DNA from 3 places in the Corynebacterium casei LMG S-19264 genome. Region 2 is predicted to be linked to each of the others. Evidence: predicted binding sites of a transcription regulator. Region 2 holds the regulator's gene; each other region holds the start of a gene.
The links. The regulator LexA, encoded in region 2, represses DNA repair genes until DNA is damaged. The targets are predictions, from matches to a motif close to CGAACANNTGTTCG.

Region 1: a site for LexA is predicted at 1,684-1,697, ahead of CCASEI_RS05405 (SAV_6107 family HEPN domain-containing protein). Genes of this name have one in related genera too.
Region 3: a site for LexA is predicted at 2,061-2,074, ahead of CCASEI_RS11090 (HNH endonuclease signature motif containing protein). Genes of this name have one in related genera too.

The regions. Positions count from the first base shown of each region.
Region 1 is NZ_CP004350.1:1,171,486-1,175,635, reverse strand. It holds gene CCASEI_RS05410 (DUF3040 domain-containing protein) at 495-899, opposite strand; gene CCASEI_RS05405 (SAV_6107 family HEPN domain-containing protein) at 1,134-1,586, opposite strand; gene CCASEI_RS05400 (GNAT family N-acetyltransferase) at 1,849-2,406, shown strand; gene CCASEI_RS05395 (polyprenyl synthetase family protein) at 2,438-3,538, shown strand; gene CCASEI_RS05390 (alpha-(1->6)-mannopyranosyltransferase A) at 3,548-4,150, shown strand, end outside.
Region 2 is NZ_CP004350.1:1,385,947-1,390,096, reverse strand. It holds gene hrpA (ATP-dependent RNA helicase HrpA) at 1-365, shown strand, start outside; gene nrdR (transcriptional regulator NrdR) at 372-827, opposite strand; gene CCASEI_RS15025 (hypothetical protein) at 983-1,210, opposite strand; gene lexA (transcriptional repressor LexA) at 1,675-2,382, shown strand; gene CCASEI_RS15020 (hypothetical protein) at 2,533-2,673, shown strand; gene CCASEI_RS06400 (DeoR/GlpR family DNA-binding transcription regulator) at 2,787-3,581, shown strand; gene ptsP (phosphoenolpyruvate--protein phosphotransferase) at 3,666-4,150, opposite strand, start outside.
Region 3 is NZ_CP004350.1:2,415,757-2,419,906, forward strand. It holds gene CCASEI_RS11075 (mechanosensitive ion channel family protein) at 1-291, shown strand, start outside; gene CCASEI_RS11080 (globin) at 299-691, shown strand; partial or broken gene ald (alanine dehydrogenase) at 783-1,868, opposite strand; gene CCASEI_RS11090 (HNH endonuclease signature motif containing protein) at 2,194-3,297, shown strand; gene CCASEI_RS11095 (hypothetical protein) at 3,362-4,036, opposite strand; gene CCASEI_RS11100 (acyl-CoA thioesterase) at 4,122-4,150, opposite strand, start outside.

The DNA.
Region 1 (4,150 bases), 210 kb from region 2:
CCTTCCCTGCTTAACAACACCGGTTTCCTCTTTACGAATGTGAAGCCGTGTGAATGCTAGATTCTCACCACTTCTCACCCGCTGCGCCCCACTCTACCCCACTTTCACCCACCTATAACAGTTTTAGCCGCGTGTCACTTCAATAAAGCCAGCATATTCGCAGCTCAACGCACAGAAAATCAGTGGGGGAAATTCCCCAAAACCACCTTGACAGCCATCCCCCTGCACCCCTACAGCAACACCCACCACTGCAGCACCATTAACAAATTGGCTTGCTTAAGCACACACCGACCCCGCGACTCACTTGCGAACAGGCATTTTGACACCCAAAAGGATATCGGCAGCACCAGACCAACTTGCGAGGCGACTGGTGGGGCAAAGTGGGGACTGCGGGTGGGCGAAAGTGGGGACTTGCCTCCAGAGTCCAAAACGCCAACAGCCCGGCCCCGCTAAACGCGGACCGGGCTGTTGGTTAGTTAAAGAGCTGTAACTATTTAGCGCTCTTCGAATCGGCGGCGGAAGTTTTCCTCAAGCTTGCCGGCAGCACCATTGCTGTCAGCAGCGCCAGAACGACCTGACTTTGATTTCTTGCCCTTCTTGGAAGAACCAAGGGAGCCGGTACCTGAGCCGCGAAGCATCCAGATACCTGAACCAAACATAACCAGGAAGCCGGCAATGGATAGTAGTACGAACCATAGGCTGCTCTGCGCGAGGGCAACGCCGCCCACGAGCATGACCAAACCTACAACGACGAGCGCGATGCCGCGCAAAGTGATTGCGCCGCCGGAGCCAACAAATGAAGAGTCACTGGACACGGAGGCGCCAAACTTGGGATCCTCAGCAAGCAGCGACTTCTCGATTTCGCGAAGTGCGCGCTGCTCTTGCTCTGAAAGAGACACTGTTCCTCCAATTAGTCCGGGCTAATAATTTACGTTTTAGCTAAGTCAACAAACCGTCACCGTGTATTTCCTTCAAGTATAACCGAGGCGCTTACGCACCCGATTATCGATTCGGTGACATTATTTCTTGTTCTATCTACTACAACGCCCACACTAAGCGGTTAGTTCCCGGTTCTGCAGTTTCCTGCATCACCTTTTACAACAGTTACCCTCACTGGATTACCCCTGCCCGGCTTAAGCAGCCTGTCCGCCTATTCCATCAAAGTCATGAGTTCCGGATTCGGAGACTTCCAAGAAGCGGGCGGCCAAATCCATCAGGCCAAAGACTACGGAGTCTGCGACTTCCCGGTCCATTCCGGACGCCAGGCGAGAGCGCGTGCGGGAATAGGCACGAAACTTCTCTGCCCACTCTTTTTCAGCCACACCAACCAGGGACAAACGGTCCCACGCGGAGGTGGGAAGGCGTCGACGCTTAGACACCGTCGCAGAGCCAGCAACACAGGCACCAGCGGTTCGCAGTGCCGCCTGGTAAGCCTTTTCCAAAGCCTGATCCATACGGCCCTTCGCGGCATCTGACTTGGCATCAGCAAGAAGAAGCGCGGCCTGAGTCAGAAAACGCTGACGCTTAGCTCCTTGCCCACCCTGTCGTTGAACTCGTCGTGCTGTAGCGGAAATTACCTGTGCCATTGCCTTGCCTCCTTCTTCTTTCTGATTGCCGTTGGAGCAGTGTTCGTTTACGTGCCTCTTATATTAAAAGTGCGTTCGTACATTCATTCGCCAGTATAGTTCACATGTTCGAAAAGGTAAAGGTTTTTGCAGCACATAGACTTTCACGTTTTCGAAAATCCACGATCGGCTCACCGAAATTGGCACTGGAAAGAAGAACTAATTCGGGACTATCAGGGGCAATCTCCCCCACTGAAGGCAAAAGTTTTGTTAGATGGAGGATGTGTCATTAACAATCCGCCGTCTTTCACCACAAGAATTCGCGCTCAACGCCGGACCTTTGGTGGATATCTATATCAGCGCCATGGGCTATGACCCTGCGATCCGTGATGGACGGGTTTACTCATGGCAGCGAGAGATCATTCGGCCTGGATTTACCGCACTTATTGCCGAGGATGCTTCCGGAGTGTTGGCCGTTGCCTACGGTTTCATTGGCACACCGGATTCCTGGTGGGACCGCCAACTGCGCCTAGCACTGCAGAAACGAGGCGGGGCAACCGAAGTAGAACAGGAGATTCTTCGCAGCTACTTCGAAGTCGCAGAGATTCATGTTCTCCCCCGCATGCAAGGCCACGGACTTGGCCGGGAGTTGCTCAAACAGCTGTTATGGAACGCGCCCGGCAAGTGGGCACTATTATCCACACCTGAGGTTCCGGGCGAATCCAACCGTGCATTTAGCCTCTACCGTTCTATGGGTTTTACAGACTTAGTCCGTCATCATCAGTACCCCGGTGACGAACGTCCTTTTGCAATCTTGAAGACGCAGCTACCGCTTTCCTAAAGTCAGGATAGCTAAAGGTAGGCTAAAAGCCATGACTAATTCTGAGGATTTCCACCAACTTCCTTTAGCCGACGTTCCTAAGCACGTTCGTGCTGAACTCGCCGACTTTTTGAAGGACCGCGAACCTCAGATCGCCAAAATCGGTAAGCCAGTCACCGAAGCCATTGAACACCTTGAGCGCTTCATCCTCGATGGCGGCAAACGCATCCGCCCGCTCTATGCGTGGGCGGGCTTCGTCGCTGCGGATGGCTTGCTGGGTGATGAAGACCCACAGGCTGTGCTTCGCGCGGCTTCTTCTTTGGAGTTCATCCAGTCCTGCGCACTCATCCACGATGACATTGTGGATGCTTCCGATACACGCCGCGGCAACCCAACCGTGCACCGTGCAGTCGAGGCAAAGCACCGCGAACTGGGATGGACGGGTAACTCCGAAGACTTCGGCCGCGCCGCTGCCATTTTGATTGGTGATATGTCGCTGGTGTGGGCAGAAGACATGTTCTTGGATTCAGGCATTTCTCAAGCAGCGATCCAGCGTGCCCGTGAGCCGTGGCGGGAGATGCGCACCGAGGTTATCGGCGGCCAGCTGCTTGATGTCTCTTTGGAAGCTGCTGCCATTGAATCAGTCGAGTTGTCTGATTCTGTCAACCGTTTCAAGACTGCTGCTTACACCATTGAGCGCCCGCTTCACCTTGGTGCGGCTATCGCTGGTGCACCGCAATCACTCGTTGAGGCATTCCGTGGATACGGCCGCGATATTGGTATCGCGTTCCAGCTGCGTGATGACCAGCTTGGCGTCTTTGGTGATCCAAAGATTACGGGCAAGCCTTCCGGCGATGATCTTCGTGAAGGCAAGCGCACGGTTTTGATGGCCATCGCACTGCAGCGCGCGGATGAACAGGATCCTGCCGCCGCACAGTTCTTGCGGGAGAATCTTGGTACCACCGCTGACCCCGTAGTGCTGTCAAAGATGGCACAGATGATTGAGGATTCCGGTGCGCCGGCCGAAATCGAAAAGCGCATCGATGACCTCACCCAATCTGGATTAGCGCACCTGGCTAAGGCAAACGTTAATTCTGATGTCACTGAACTTCTGCGTTCTTTGGCCATTAAGTCCACGGCACGAGCAAAATAGGGACTTCACATGGTGAAGCAAGCAAAGACAATCAAGCTTCCTAGCGCCCTCGCCGTAGGCGTCGTGGGCGCCATCGTGCTCACCCTCGCTTCCTATTCGGGCGGCGCTACGCGTAACCGCGGCGGAATCTTAGAAGCACTCAACATCAGCTTCTTCTCAGCTGGGCACGGCCGAAACATTGGCATGACGCTGTTTTGGGTCGGCATGTTCCTTCTTATTGCCGCATGGATTTTGGCGGGCAAGTTCATTGTCTCCGCGAGCGTTCGACGCAACACGCGAGGAGTAGAAGAGCCTCCGGCAACTCATCGTTTTGCCCTTGCCGCGCGTCCCGTGCCGCCGGCGGAGGTCGATGAATCCGCGTTCGCCACCATGAAAAAGACCATGTGGGCGTGGATCCTGCCACTTCTTCTGGCAGCTCCTCTGTCCTCCCGGGACGTGTATTCCTACCTCATGCAGGGCGCGATGGTCCGCGACGGATTCGATCCTTACACCGAGGGCCCTGCGGTGAACCCCGGCCCCTTCTTGTTGGAAGTCTCCCAGGACTGGCGCAACACCACCACGCCTTATGGCCCGCTGCACTTGTGGATTGGTGATGGGGTTACTCGCCTAGTC
Region 2 (4,150 bases):
CCGGCCCAGCTATTGATGACATGAAGAAGCAGCTGGACTTCTTGCTCCCGAAGCATGCCATTACGGTCCACGGCATCCAGCATCTCAAGCACCTACCGAGGTATCTGCAGGCCATGAATATCCGAATGGATGAGATGGGAATTGACCCAGACAAAGACGCGGACCGCCAAGCAGAAGTAGAAAATGCTCATGCATACCTCAACAACAGGCTGCGCAATCTACCGGCCGGTCGTGCGAAGTCACGGGAGGTCAAAGACATCCGTTGGATGATCGAAGAGCTCCGCGTTTCCCTCTTCGCACAACGCCTTGGAACCGCTCACGCGGTCTCGTTACGCCGAATCCAAAAGGCCGTCGACAAGCTCTAACGATAATCAAACGTCGCGTTCGCGGCGACGCATGAGGCGAATCTCAGACTCGAAGTCATCCGCGCTATCGAAAGACTTGTAGACGGAAGCAAAGCGCAAATACGCAACCTCATCCAAGTCGCGGAGCGGCTCCAGGATGGCTAGGCCGACATCATTAGCGTTGACCTGGGAGCTGCCGTGACTACGCACCCGCTCCTCTACCTCCTGCGCTAGGCGCTTCAAAGCATCATCGGAGACGTCGCGCCCCTGGCAAGCTCGACGAACACCGCGAATCAGTTTGTCACGGCTAAACGGTTCAGCCAAACCATTACGCTTGACCACCAAGAGGATGGCTTTTTCAATGGTGGTGAAACGTCCCTGGCATGAGGCGCACTCACGGCGACGGCGTATAGCTGAGCCTGCATCGATAACGCGGGAGTCGATCACACGGGATTGTTCGTAATGGCAAAAAGGGCAGTACACCAAAGGTCCTAACTGTGGGATTCTCACGCCAAATTAAAGCGTGATGAATACTTAACTAGAACTAGTGTACTGCCCTTAAGAAAACTTATTCAGACTGCCCAATGTGCCGCTATGGCCAGCGATGTTGCACAAATCCGAATGCTTTGTCGCTCACCTTATCGAGCAATAACCTCACCGGCCGCAGGCGAGCTGCTAACGGAGGTAACCTGCGACATTGGCTCTTCTGATGTATTGAATCCGGCGAAAAGAGTGCCCATGAATACGGCAGCGCCAAATACTGCGCCCAGCGCGATGTTGCTTCGAACACTTGCAGCGCGTCCACCATTTTCGGGAGTAGATAATTCTGGATTTGAAGCATGATGTTCGAAAGTGTTTCGCTGCACTGTTCTAGGGGCGGTCCCTAAAGTGCGAACATTGTTTACACGCGGTTCCCGAAGTGAAGGTTCCCACACAGATACGGATGGAACACGATTCACGCGATGCGGGGAGAAGGTAGAAGTACGTGCTGAATTTGCGTTTCCGCGGTTAAGAGCGATAGCCATAGTAATTTCCTTTCGGTCACGCATGTAACACTATCCATCTATCCAGACACTGAAGCTTGCCATTAGCGCAACTGTTCGATTTTCTTTGTATGTTCGATTTATAACAGGATTTCGAAAGTTTGTCCAGAAATAGCCGGAAATAGTCGAACATCGGTGAAAAACGTGATACAAATACGGTATCGCTTTTATAGCTATTTCACTTTCACCGATTACCCGCAGTCCACTTGACGTAAGTTCAGTCGAACTAAGCCGCTAAAGCATCACGCAATTTGGATGCAGGCTTAGATGTCCAAGGAGCTAAGAAAATGGCCAAACCACGAGGAGTTACTCCCCGTCCAGATATTTCCGAGCTGTCGCCGCGACAGCGCCGGATCCTCGAAGTCATCAAAGATGCTGTTGTTTTGCGCGGTTATCCGCCAAGCATTCGCGAAATCGGTGACGCGGTTGGACTTCAGTCCACCTCTTCCGTTGCTTACCAGCTGAACCAGCTGGAGCAGAAGGGCTTCCTTCGTCGAGATCCAAACAAGCCACGCGCTGTGGATCTTCGCCAGTTTGCAATGGATGATGAGCCGAAGCCAGGACGCAAGAGCACCGCAGAGGCTCCGATTGACGCCACCCTTCCGGAAGGTGCAGCAGGCGTTAGCTACATCCCGGTTGTCGGTCGTATTGCTGCGGGTGCTCCGATTACGGCAGAAGAGAATGTGGACTCCTACTACCCTCTCCCCGATGAGATTGTGGGCAAGGGCGAGCTCTACATGCTCAAGGTCGTTGGCGAATCCATGAAGGACGCAGCCATCCTTGACGGCGACTGGGTAATTATCCGTTCCCAGCCCACCGCGGAATCCGGCGACTTCGTCGCGGCACTCCTGGACAATGAGGAAGCCACAGTCAAGGAATTCCACCAGGACTCCAGTGGCGTGTGGCTACTTCCCCACAATGAGGCATTTGCACCTATTCCAGGTGATGACGCCAAGATTATGGGCAAGGTTGTCTCTGTAATCCGCAAGATTTAACACGAGCACTCGCTAGAACCTAGGCTGCGCCCTCTACCCAAGGAGGACGCGGCCTCTTTTTGTGTTCTCAGTTTGTGGGATATCGGAAATCTACTCCCCCCGAAAGGGTAATTTCCTTTGGCTCTTAAATCGCAGGTATTCCCACATTCTGTGTCCGATATTAACCCGCTGACCGCTATTAATAGCAGCAACAATACTGTACAGCGGGCTACAAGTGATTATGCCGTTGATGCTGAATCTGTGTTTAGTTCTGAAAACCATGGCATTCTGGAGTTAAGGCTGCCAAATTAGGACATAACTCCACATTTCCGCCCTCCGTTTAAATTTCTTGCGCATCTCATTATCGGGTGGGGGAATTGACCTTGACTGATTCGACCTAGGCCCGTGATGGAAGGGAATGCCATATGTACGCTGAGGAGCGTCGCCGACAAATTGCTTCATTGACTGCAGTAGAGGGTCGTGTCAACGTCACCGAGCTGTCTGAGCGCTTCGATGTCACTGCTGAAACCATCCGTCGTGACCTTGCGGTACTCGACCGAGAAGGCGTTGTGCATCGTGTCCACGGTGGCGCCGTGGCATCACAGTCTTTCCAAACTTCTGAATTGACTCTTGACACGCGTCTGCGTTCAGCAACCACCGCAAAGATGGCGATCGCCCGTGCCGCTATGGAATTTCTCCCCCAGGGCCACGGCAGTATCTTTCTCGACGCGGGTACAACCACGAGCGCAGTGGCGGATCTGATTGGTCAATCCCCTGCTGCGCATCAGTTGTCTATCGTCTCGAATAGTCTGCCCATTGCATTATCGCTGGCGAATAACGGTGTGCAGTATGTCCAGCTGCTTGGCGGCACGGTTCGCGCCATCACGCAGGCTGTTGTGGGCGATACGGCACTGCGCACGATGGCGTTGCTTCGTGCAGATGTCGCTTTCATCGGCACCAACGCCCTCACTTTGGACCATGGGTTGTCCACTGCGGATGCGCAGGAAGCAGCCATCAAGTCTGCCTTCGTTACCAACGCCCACAAGGTAGTTGTCTTGTGTGACTCATCGAAGTTGGGCACGGACTACTTAGTTAGTTTCGCCCCAATTTCTGAGGTCGATGTCGTTATCACTGATAGCGGCGCATCTGAGGTCTTCTTGAACTCCCTGCGTGATCGCGAGATTGAAGTAGTCGTTGTTCCTGATGCACACCGTTCTTAGTCAAACGCTAAAACAAACAAGCCGGTCAGAGCAGAACAGTTACTGCTTTGACCGGCTTGTTGGTGATGAGTTCAAGCTCGTGTTTTAAGAGTTGTATTCATCCAACAGTGCGCGGACAGCTTCGCGTGCCTCTGGTGCGCCCACGGAGTAGATGGCTGCCTCGGCCATCTTCTGGCACTGCTCCAGGGTCACTTCAGCGAGCTGAGCACCCACGCCAGCGATTGCCGTCGAGGCCGCGGACAAGGAATTGACGCCAAGTCCTACAAGAACGCAGGCCAATAGTGGGTCTGCTGCAGCCTCACCGCACACACCAACGGGGACGTTGTTGTCAACGCCGCCAATGCAGGTGTGCTGAATCAAGCGCAGAACTGCAGGCTGCCACGGGTCCGTCAGGTATGCCAGCTGTGGAGACAAACGGTCTGCAGCCATTGTGTACTGAGTGAGGTCATTGGTACCGATGGATACGAAGTCCAGGTGCGGCATGATGGTATCGGCCATCAAAGCAGCAGCTGGAACTTCAACCATTGCACCTGGCACTAGGCCGCGCTCACGGCATAGCTCCGCAAACC
Region 3 (4,150 bases), 1.0 Mb from region 2:
AATGACACCGAAAAGGCCTATGAGGTCATTGAAAGCAGCGTGAAGGCTGCCGCGAAGACGCCAGAAGTTGCCGGTTTGATTCTGGATGAACCAGTAGTCAACGGCGTTACCGACTTCCAGCCGGACTACCTATCCTTCCGTGTTTCCGTGAAGACACTGCCTGGCTCCCAGTGGGATGTCCAGCGTATTCTGCAGGCACGCGTTCTCAATTCCATGAACGATGCTGGCATTGCTACCCCCTACCCGTATGGTATTGGTATCACTGCCCCACAGTTGAAGAAGGACGAGTAAGTAACTCATGTCTGCGAATAACAGCGTCTATGAGGCGATTGGCGGAATGCCGACCTTTCGAAAGATAGTGTCGGGATTTTATAAACAGGTACCGGAAGACGACATCTTGGGTCCGATGTACCCGGACCAAGACTTCGCCGGTGCTGAGGATCGCCTCCTCTGGTTCCTCGCCCAGTATTGGGGCGGGCCGGCGCTGTTTAATGAAAATCGCGGTTCACCGCGCATGCGCATGCGCCACATGAATTACCCGATTGATATGGCAGCCCATGACCGCTGGTTGAAGTTGATGAAGAATTCTCTCGATGACATCGATGAAGAAACCCTTCCGATGCCATACCGTCAAATGATTTGGCAGCACATGAACCAGCTAGCTGGCATGCTCATCAACAAAGCGCCTTAATCAGTTTCCTCGAGGAAGGCGCTAGGTACAACGATGCCCGAGCCCCGCACATCAGGTGCTGGCTCGGGCATCTTGCTGTTTTCTTACACCACTAGAGATCCAGCGCTTCACGGACAGGATCGGACAGCAACTTGCCGCCGCGGGTCATTAGGCCATCACGCAATCCGGCAAAGCGCTCGAAAGCGCCATCAACGCCTTCCGATGCAATATCGCGGACATAGCGCAACGTCGCGGTCGTCAGCGCGCGGGTGGACATATTCGCTACCGCGCCTGGCATGTTAGCCACACAGTAAAACAGGGTGTCGTGGACCTTGTAAGTCGGGTCATCATGAGTGGTCTTGGTGGAGTTCTCAAAGCAACCACCTTGGTCGATGGCAACATCGACAAACACGGCACCCGGCTTCATGCCCTTGACCATCGCTTCTGTCACCAGCTTCGGCGCAGCAGCGCCCGGGATGAGCACAGCGCCAATGACCAGGTCTGCTTCCAGGAGCTCTTCATGCAAAGTCACCGGGTCAGAAATCTGGGTGCGAACGCGGCCTTGGTACTGGTCATCAAAACGCTGCAAAATCTGCGGCTCCAAATCCAATACGGTCACCTCTGCTCGCAGCCCAGTTCCCATGGCTACTGCCGATGCCCCCACCTGGCCACCGCCAATAACCACCACGCGGGCAGGCTTGGCGCCGGGAACACCAGGCAGCAGCACACCGCATCCGCCTTGCGTGGACATCAAGTGGTGTGCACCCTCAATGACAGCCAAACGCCCAGCCACCTGCGACATTGGCGTCAGCAGCGGCAAACCACCATTCCTATCGGTCACGGTTTCATACGCCAAGGAAGTACAACCGGAATCAATCAGGGCCTGGGTCAGCGGCTTTGATGCTGCCAAGTGCAGGTACGTAAACAGCACCAAAGCCTCGTGCAGATACCCGTATTCTTCCTCGAGTGGCTCCTTGACCTTCAGCACCAGCTGCGCGGTTTCCCAGACCTCTTTCGCAGAATCCAGCACCGTGGCACCCGCCTGCTTGAATTCCTCATCCTAGAAGCTGGCGCCCACGCCGGCCCCCGCCTGAATAAAGACTTCATGACCATCCTGAACAAGGGTGCTCACGGACGCCGGAGTGGCGGCCACGCGGCTTTCACTGTTCATGATTTCTGCGGGAATACCAATGCGCATGGTGTGCCTTTCTGCGAGCGAAGATACTGGTTTTGTTGCCTATTAGAAGATAAAATCCGGCCTACGCTCGTAAAAGCAGCCCCATCGGTGATTCATCCAGAAGCTTTGCACATCCTCGTCGGGCAATCAATATCCGCGCACTGCACGATCCACAAGGGAATTGGTTCAAAATGCGCACGCCTGTACCCCGGCCGAACGCACTTTTGGGCGAAATTGCTCCATCTGTGGATAACTTGGCCTGTTGAGTGACGCGTCAACGTAGTTATCCACAGCTTTTCATGTTTGCCCTGGTGTGGGGTTGCGCTTTGGGTTTAGCGTCGAAGTTATGAAAAATTACAAAGCATTCATACAACACGCCACCCAGGCGGTGAGCGTTTTAAGAGACATGGCGGAACTATCCGTTTATGACATGGCCGCCGATGACATGGCGTTAAAGACGGCGAGAAAGTACTCCAAATTAGCGGACGTCTTCTTCGGCTCCACCGACTCACCACGCCTTCAGCGCGAGTCCGTAGCACTCGCCGAAGAGCGCGGGTTGAGTATGGAACGTCTACAAATGATTGATAGTCACGCTCAGAAGTTAAAGAAAAAGCGCGGTGCCGCGTGGAAGCTACGTGCCGAACTCATAGCGCACGAGGGCACTTATGAAGAAGTCAACGCCCTGGGCAACCAGCGCGTCGATGAGATTGTCGGCGACAAGCCGAAAGAGCCGGGTATGCGTATAAGCCGCCCAAAGAACGGCATGGTCACGATGAGCATCACCGATACCCAGCGCCGCATCACCGACTTTGAGAAGACCCTTGATGCCATAGAGACCTCATCAGAGCCGAGGTCGAAGGCACTGTTAGAAGCGTTTTGGAAACATATCGATGGTGGCGGTGGTGTGCTCAAACCCGAATACCGCACTGTTATTGCCATCGGTTTGGATCAATCCGCAACGATTATTCGCGGCGAAGGCGACGAATCCATCATCGGCGCCTCCGACGGCACGACTATGACTGGTGCTGAGATCGTTAACCTTGCGGTTTCTGGTGCCCTTGGCGACAAGATTTACGCCGGACTCTTCCATCCCACCGCCGGGCCAGTGAACTTGTACGAAGCTCGGTTCGCGTCAGGCAAGCAACGGATTCTAGCCATGGCGGAGAATCTTGTGTGCCCGTGGCCGGACTGCAAAGTACCAGCCGATAGATGCCAGGTACACCACCTAGTTGCGCATAAGAATGGTGGGCAGACGAATCCTTCGAATCTCACCACGCTGTGCGCCTATCACAACGGTGTCAACGACGACGGCGCCCGGGCAAGGCGCCGCGAGAAAAGTCGAGGGCGGATGATACGCCACCGCGGACAGGTCAAGCTTGTTACCCCAGGTAGAAAACTGCTGGGCAACACGCATGACTTGAGCACGATGGGAGCGATGGACCTGATTTAAGACCACGTCAAAGCATCACACTACACCCGGGATCTGACAAGGGTTCCCGGGCTAAAAGGCGTGCCTAAAACAGGGACAAGCGATTGGAGTGATAGACGGTGCCGAAGGGGGCATCGATACGCACCCAGCGACTAAGGCCCGAGATGCGCAGGTGGCGTGGCACGTTCATCGGCGCCGCGAAATTAGGAATGAGGCCTAAGTTCGTGCAGGCGAAAATCATGCGCATGGGAATCTCTGCGCTGACATCACCGGACTCAGCGGTGACCACGGTCTGATTCATCAAGCTTTGCGGCGGCCCCATCGGGCCGGAGAACTGGCGGGCAAGCTTTTGGCCTTCATCGACAAGACTGCGTGCAACCTCGACCGGCAAGTTATCAATGAGCTTGAAACCAGACGCTGGCGGCAGTGCACCCGGCCAAGATGGATCGCGCGGGCGGCCCAGGTTCAGCTCAATCGGCGCATCTGGGGTGGCAGCGGCAAATTCCGTGGCGTTGAGGGCCTCAAGCATGGTGTCGGCGCCGACTACCGCACCATCGCGGCTGACGGTTCCCTGGATGCGACGCGAGGCAACCACCTCAAATGGCGTGGTGGCGAAAACATCCACCACCGGTGGTTGGCCATCGGAGCCATCCGTTAATTGCCGAAGACGCACCATGGCTGATGCATCAATGCCCGTCACACGTGCAAGGAATGAAACCATTCCCGCGCCGCCGCCGTACAGCATCAGTATTTCGTCCATGGTGCGTCTCCTGATTCTTGAGTTAGGGAATTGTTTCTCTCCCTCACGACTCTAGCCCGGTTAGGGCAACGAGCTAGTTTTTCAACTAGTCGTCGTAGCCGATCTCACCCAAGC